3 regions of the Jeotgalicoccus saudimassiliensis genome follow, and region 3 is predicted to be linked to each of the others. Evidence: riboswitches for the same ligand, from Rfam matches in the RefSeq annotation. Region 3 holds a riboswitch; each other region holds the start of a gene.
The links. Region 3 has a riboswitch for S-adenosylmethionine ahead of RZ44_RS07595 (methionine ABC transporter ATP-binding protein). Riboswitches for the same ligand answer to the same signal wherever they lie in the genome.

Region 1 (2,276 bases), 350 kb from region 3:
TACTGCTGCGACCGCGATAAATATCGGATCTGTAAAAATATCAGTATTCATTTTATTCCTCTCTTTCGCAACTGCATGAATTAGCTATTTCTAAGAAGATCTTTCAGTGCATCGACTTTGTCCAGTCTTTCCCATGGCAGGTCGATGTCCGTGCGACCAAAATGTCCATAACTTGCAGTCTGTTTATAAATTGGTCTTCTTAAGTTTAGCATATCTATAATACCATCTGGTGATAAATTAAACAGTTCTCTGATGACTTCTGTAATTTTTGCTTCGTCATATTTCCCTGTTTCAAAAGTATCAACGGCGATAGATACAGGCTGTGATACGCCGATTGCGTACGCCAGCTGAATTTCACATTTTTCTGCGATACCGCTCGCTACGATGTTTTTTGCAATGTAGCGTGCTGCGTATGCTGCAGAACGGTCAACTTTAGTCGGGTCCTTCCCGCTGAATGCACCGCCGCCGTGACGGGCATATCCGCCGTACGTATCAACGATGATTTTACGGCCCGTAAGCCCCGCATCACCCTGCGGTCCGCCGATAACGAAACGGCCGGTAGGATTGATGAAGTATTTAGTTTCTTCATCAAGCAGTTCGGCAGGAACAACTTCCTGTACTACGTATTTCAGAAGATCATCATAAATTTGTGTTGCCGGAATGTTTTCGTGGTGCTGTGTAGAGATAACGATTGTGTCGACTCTCTTCGGTTTGCCGTCTTCTCCGTATTCAACAGTCACCTGTGATTTACCGTCCGGGCGCAGATATGAAATTGTATTGTCTTTTCGCACTTCTGTCAGGCGGCGTGAGATTTTGTGTGCCAGTGAAATCGGCAGCGGCATGAATTCCTTCGTCTCGTTTGTTGCATAACCGAACATTAAGCCCTGGTCACCTGCACCTGTAGAGACACCTTGTGATTCGCGTGTTTCAAATGCATTGTTTACACCGACAGCGATGTCTTCCGACTGCTCATCGATACCTGTTAATACTGACATTGTTTTAAAATCGTAACCGTACTTCGCATCGACATAGCCGATTTCCTTAACTGTTTCTCTGACAGTTTTCGGAATATCCACGTAAGTCTCCGTGCTGATTTCCCCGACGATCATCGCAAGGCCTGTGTTTACTACAGTTTCGCAGGCAACACGCGCGTACGGGTCACCTTCAAGTATTGCATCGAGAATTGCATCCGAAATCTGGTCTGCAATTTTATCCGGGTGTCCCTCTGTGACTGACTCCGATGTAAATAATTTACGTTCTGACATTTATAAAAATCTCCTTTTACAGCTCATTTAGCCATCTCTCAAAAGCAAAAAATAAAACCTTTTTCTCCATATTAAACAGAGAAAAAGGCTCGCCCTTTTCTCTTATCGGTCAGAATTACTCTGCATTCTTTAGCACCTTTCTTGAAAAGGAGGTTGCTCTGGCTTCACAGGGTTTGGATCCCTCCACCACCTCTTGATAAGAGATAACTTATATACATCTTACATTATTGTGAAATTCAAATCAAGATTAACCGGGAGTTTGTGCTGCGGTTTGGAACAGATGGAGATAATTTCTACAATATATAGAGTTTAATTCGTCTAAACTGCGTAATATTTTGTATTAAATAACGGCATTTAGTACCACATAAAATAAATATATTCTTACCATAATTATAAATCACCATAAACATATCTTATGTTAATAATTTGCAAAAATTAAAGCAAAATGTGTGAATGTTGTCCCTTTATCTGTGTAAACCTAAAAACTAATGTGTTATACTAATTTCTAAATAGTTCGTTAATGACAAATATCTTGGAGGCGAATCATGGTTAATCATAAGAGTTTAATCGAAGGTCTTGTTAACAAACCTTCTACACAGAAACAGTTATCAAATGCAGAACTGGTGGAAGCATCAATCCGTCGCGGTGAGGCCGTACTTACAAATACAGGAGCACTTCGCGCACAGACAGGCGAGTACACCGGACGCAGCCCGAAAGACCGTTTCATTGTAAAAGACAGCGTATCCGACAGCAAGATTGACTGGGGCGAAGTCAACCAGCCTATTTCACAGGAAATCTTCGATAACTTATTTGAGAAAGTTACTACATATTTAAATGACAAAGAGGAATTATTTGTCTTTAACGGCTATGCAGGCGCAGACCCGCATACACAGCTTCAGCTGCAGGTTGTCAATGAGTTCAGCTGGCACAACATGTTCGCAAAAACAATGTTCATCCGTCCTGAAACTAAAGAAGAAGCTGCAGGAATCGATCCTGAATTTACAATCGTAT
Region 2 (2,276 bases), 280 kb from region 3:
GAGTATTGACCCATTTATATTAAAATCATTTTCAGCTGTTTATATTGTTTATTATTCTGCTTCTGCAGGATTGAACTGCAGCTCAAGATTAACTTTAACATCTTTAGAAACCATTACGCCGCCTGTTTCAAGTGCCTGGTTCCAAGTTAATCCGAATTCTTCACGGTTGATTGAGAAGTTTGATTCAAATCCGTAAACATCAACGCCCCACGGGTTTAATGCTTTACCGTTGAATTCTAAAGGAATTGTAATTTCTTTAGTTACATCTTTAATAGTTAAGTTACCAGTGACTTCGTAGCTTGAACCTGAACCTTCAACTTTAGTTGATTCAAATGTAATATCCGAATAGTTTTCCGAATCGAAGAAATCAGCTGATGTTAAATGCGCATCACGATCTGCAACTTTAGTGTTGATTGTCGCTGTGCTTGCTCTTCCCGTTACTTTCGCTGTTGAAAGATCTTCCATATCGTCAACATCGATGTCAATTGTCCAGTCACCGAATGTCCCTTTAACCTTAGTTACCATCATATGTTTTACCGTAAACTCAAGTTCCGAGTGTGCTGTGTCTAATGCAAATTTAGCCATAATTATTTCATCCTCCAAAGTTTGTTTTGTCGTACAATAATTCGCTTTCGAACTATCACATTAATTATATTAATATACTTGGTTACTAAAAGCGAGTAACAAACTTAAATAAATTAATTTTGATACAATTTATTTATTATCATAGTTAAAGAATTACCTCTATCAAATAAATTAAACCTTAATTATCATATAAAATTAATTTGTTGACCTTTAATTATTAAACATGTATCCTTAATCTCAATAATTAAATAATTTCTTATCCAGAGAGGTGAAGGGACTGGCCCGTTGATACCTCAGCAACAGACCGTAAGGTACTGTGCTAATTCCAGGAGCAGTATCTGCTCGAAGATAAGCCGAGGACTTCCCCATCTCTTATCTTTACAGATAATGGATGGGGATTTTTCAATAGGAGGAATTATATGTCTAAACATAAAGGCAGTTTTATATCACTGCTGCCGTTAATTTTATTCGTCTCATTATTTATCGGGACAGGACTGATCGCGGGAGATTTCAATGCAATGCCGATAACAGTCGCGGCGTTAATCGCTTCAGTTTTTGCATTCTTTTTATATTTTAAAGTGCCGTTTAAAGATAAACTCTCAGCATACTTAAAAGGCGCAGCTCAGGAAAATATTATGTTAATCGTAGTCATCTTCCTTCTGTCAGGTGCATTCTCTGGTATTGCCGGTGCAATGGGTGCTGTAGATTCTACAGTGAACATGGGACTGACTCTGCTTCCCGGCAGTCTGTTACTCAGCGGGATTTTTATCATCTGCTGCTTTGTCTCATTATCGATGGGAACAAGTATGGGGACTGTAGTTGCGATTGCTCCGATTGCAATCGGTATTGCAGACCAGACGGATATCGGACTTGCACTGGCACTTGCTACAGTAATCGGCGGTTCAATGTTCGGAGACAATTTATCGTTTATATCTGATACTACAATTGTTGCTACACGCACACAGGGTGTAAAAATGATTGATAAGTTTAAAGTGAACTTCTGGATTGTACTGCCGGGAGCGCTGCTGACAATCATTATTCTCTACCTGCTGTCTGCGGATGTATCTCTTAATGAAACCGGTAGTTATGATTACAGCTTTATAGAAGTACTGCCCTATCTTGCCGTACTGATTATAGCTCTTCTTGGGGTCGATGTAATTATCGTCCTCCTTAGCGGTGCAGTATTTGCCGGGATACTCGGATTGTTTACAGGCGCATTCGATGTTCTGACACTGGTTTCGGCAGCAGGCGAAGGTATTGCCGGGATGCAGGAAATAGCAATTATCACTATCCTGATTGCCGGGATGATTGGACTTGTCAGTCATTACGGAGGAATTACGTATCTGCTTGAAACCATTATGAGCAGAATTAAAACGAAAAAAGGTGCAGAACTTGGTATCGCAAGTCTGGTCAGTGTGACTGATATGTCCACTGCCAACAATACAATATCAATTATTATGACAGGACCGCTGGCGAAGAACATTGCTGAGGAATACGAAGTGGATCCGAGAAAATCTGCAAGTATACTCGATACATTCGCTGCAGGTTTTCAGGGTCTGATACCTTACGGCGGTCAAATGCTTGCCGCTTCGGGACTCGCAGCAGGAATCTCACCAGTTGAGATCATGCCCTACTCAATTTATCCGATACTGTTAATTGTGAGCGGCATTGTTGCAATACTGATCGGTTTT
Region 3 (2,276 bases):
TGGATCATATTATTATCGCAATTACCGGTACAGGTGGAGTAATGATTATTGCCATCGGTATCCGGCTCCTCGGTCTAATGAATATAAGAGTAGCGAATATGCTGCCGGCACTGTTATTTGCTGTACTGTTTATAGTCATTCAGTATTACTGGGAAACAATCAGCTTATTCTTTGTACAAATGTTCTAGCTTCAAAGGAGATGCATTGATTATGGAAGAAGAACTGCTTAATATATTTGACGCACAGGGCAATTTAACAGGTACAGCGTCCCGTACCTCCGCTCATCAGCTGGGGCTGTGGCACGAAACGTTTCACTGCTGGTTCGTCAGTAAAGAACGCGGACGGAAATATGTCCATTTCCAGCTTCGCAGTCCGGATAAAAAAGATTTTCCAAATCAGCTGGATATAACCGCGGCCGGCCATTTAAGCTCCGATGAAGACGTTAATGACGGCGTCCGGGAAATTAAAGAAGAACTCGGTATTGAACTGACTCCGGATGATTTAACTTACACCGGTACAGTACGTGACGAAATTATCATCGGTAATTTTATCGACAAAGAATTATGTCATGTGTTTTTATATAACATTCCGGAAAATACCGTACCTGATTACGTGTTTATGGATAATGAAGTATCCGGCGTATTTAAAATTGAGCTGTCTGCATTTGAAGAACTGTGGTCTGAAGAAGCAGACTCAATCACTGTTAACGATATACAGATCAGCAAAACTGATTTTGTACCACATGAAAACAGTTATATAAATGCTGTTATAGCAAGCATTAAGCAGCATACTTAAATAGTCACTTTGAAATTAATTTTAATTTTATGTTGACATTAAATCTGCGCTGCTCTATAGTTAGTTTAAATCAAATATTCAAATAACTTAATTTCTTATCAAGAGAGATGGAGGGACTGGCCCTGTGAAATCTCGGCAACAGACTTAATTGTACTGTGCCAAATCCTGTAGCATTACGCTAAAAGATGAGAAGAGCGACTATACATATCGGCCTCTTCTTATATTTTAAGAAGAGGTTATTTCTTTATTCAAAAGAATGTATAGCTGGTTTTTAAAAAACACCGGTCTTATACTGGTGTATTTTTATTACATTTTTTAATTCATACTATTTAACTATGTTTAAGGAGCGTTTTACATGATTGAGTTTATCGGTGTAGATAAAACGTATCAGGGCAGCGATGCAGAAATTCATGCCCTTGATAATATTAACTTCAAAGTCGATACCGGCGAAATATACGGTGTCGTCGGATACAGCGGAGCAGGTAAAAGCACATTAATACGCTGCGTCAATCAGCTGGAACGCGTCTCCGCAGGACAGGTCATCGTCGATGACAAAGATTTAACTGCGCTGACACCGGCTGAACTGCGTATCACAAAGAAGCGTATCGGAATGATATTCCAGCACTTTAATTTATTAAATTCAAAAACGATTTATACGAATGTCGCAATGCCGCTTATTTTAAATAAAACGCCGAAGAGCGAAATTAAGGAGCGCGTCACGGAGCTGCTTGAGTTCGTCGGTCTGTCGGATAAAGCATCCCAATATCCCGATCAGCTGTCAGGCGGTCAGAAACAACGTGTCGGCATTGCCCGGGCACTTGCGACGAATCCGTCGATTCTTTTGTGCGATGAAGCCACGTCAGCACTCGATCCTGATACAACAGAGTCGATTCTGAAACTTCTAAAGAAGATAAATAAAGAGTACAACATAACAATTCTGCTGATTACTCATGAAATGTCTGTCATCCGCGATATCTGTCATAAAGTAGCTGTAATGGAGAAAGGAAAAATAATTGAACGCGGTTCAGTCTTCGATGTGTTCTCCAGTCCGCAGACAGAAACGGGCAGACGATTCGTCAACACCGTTATGCAGACAGAACTGCCGAATTACGTCCGGGAACTGATTGATGACAGCAGCAGCAGCCAGTTTATTTACAGAATTAACTTTATCAGTCAGCTCGCTGTAAAACCGTATCTGTCTCAAATCAGCAAGCTTTATAATCTCGACGTCAATGTCCTTTTCGGCAATATAACAGAACTGCAGGGTGTGCCTTTCGGCAATTTAATCGTTCAGTTTGACGGTGAGGCTGAGGAACTCAAAAAAGCACTGCTTTATTTAACGGAAAACAATGTTCAGTACAGTGAGGTGAATACATATGCTGGTTAGCTGGAGTACGATATTCGAAGCATTTTTGGAAACTGTCCAGATGGTCAGTATTTCATTTATTTTTTCAGTCCTGCTCGGACTGCCGCTCGGGATT

Region 1: it holds a riboswitch for S-adenosylmethionine, as region 3 does, so the genes downstream of both, metK (methionine adenosyltransferase) here and RZ44_RS07595 (methionine ABC transporter ATP-binding protein) in region 3, are expected to answer to the same signal.
Region 2: it holds a riboswitch for S-adenosylmethionine, as region 3 does, so the genes downstream of both, RZ44_RS06015 (Na+/H+ antiporter NhaC family protein) here and RZ44_RS07595 (methionine ABC transporter ATP-binding protein) in region 3, are expected to answer to the same signal.

What each region holds. Positions count from the first base shown of each region.
Region 1 is NZ_CCSE01000001.1:1,176,423-1,178,698, forward strand. It holds gene RZ44_RS05615 (nuclease-related domain-containing protein) at 1-51, opposite strand, end outside; gene metK (methionine adenosyltransferase) at 81-1,265, opposite strand; SAM riboswitch class I at 1,365-1,468, opposite strand; gene pckA (phosphoenolpyruvate carboxykinase (ATP)) at 1,811-2,276, shown strand, end outside.
Region 2 is NZ_CCSE01000001.1:1,251,866-1,254,141, forward strand. It holds gene RZ44_RS06010 (YceI family protein) at 52-585, opposite strand; SAM riboswitch class I at 839-940, shown strand; gene RZ44_RS06015 (Na+/H+ antiporter NhaC family protein) at 1,005-2,276, shown strand, end outside.
Region 3 is NZ_CCSE01000001.1:1,528,964-1,531,239, forward strand. It holds gene RZ44_RS07585 (DUF554 domain-containing protein) at 1-188, shown strand, start outside; gene RZ44_RS07590 (NUDIX hydrolase) at 211-795, shown strand; SAM riboswitch class I at 888-987, shown strand; gene RZ44_RS07595 (methionine ABC transporter ATP-binding protein) at 1,151-2,182, shown strand; gene RZ44_RS07600 (methionine ABC transporter permease) at 2,172-2,276, shown strand, end outside.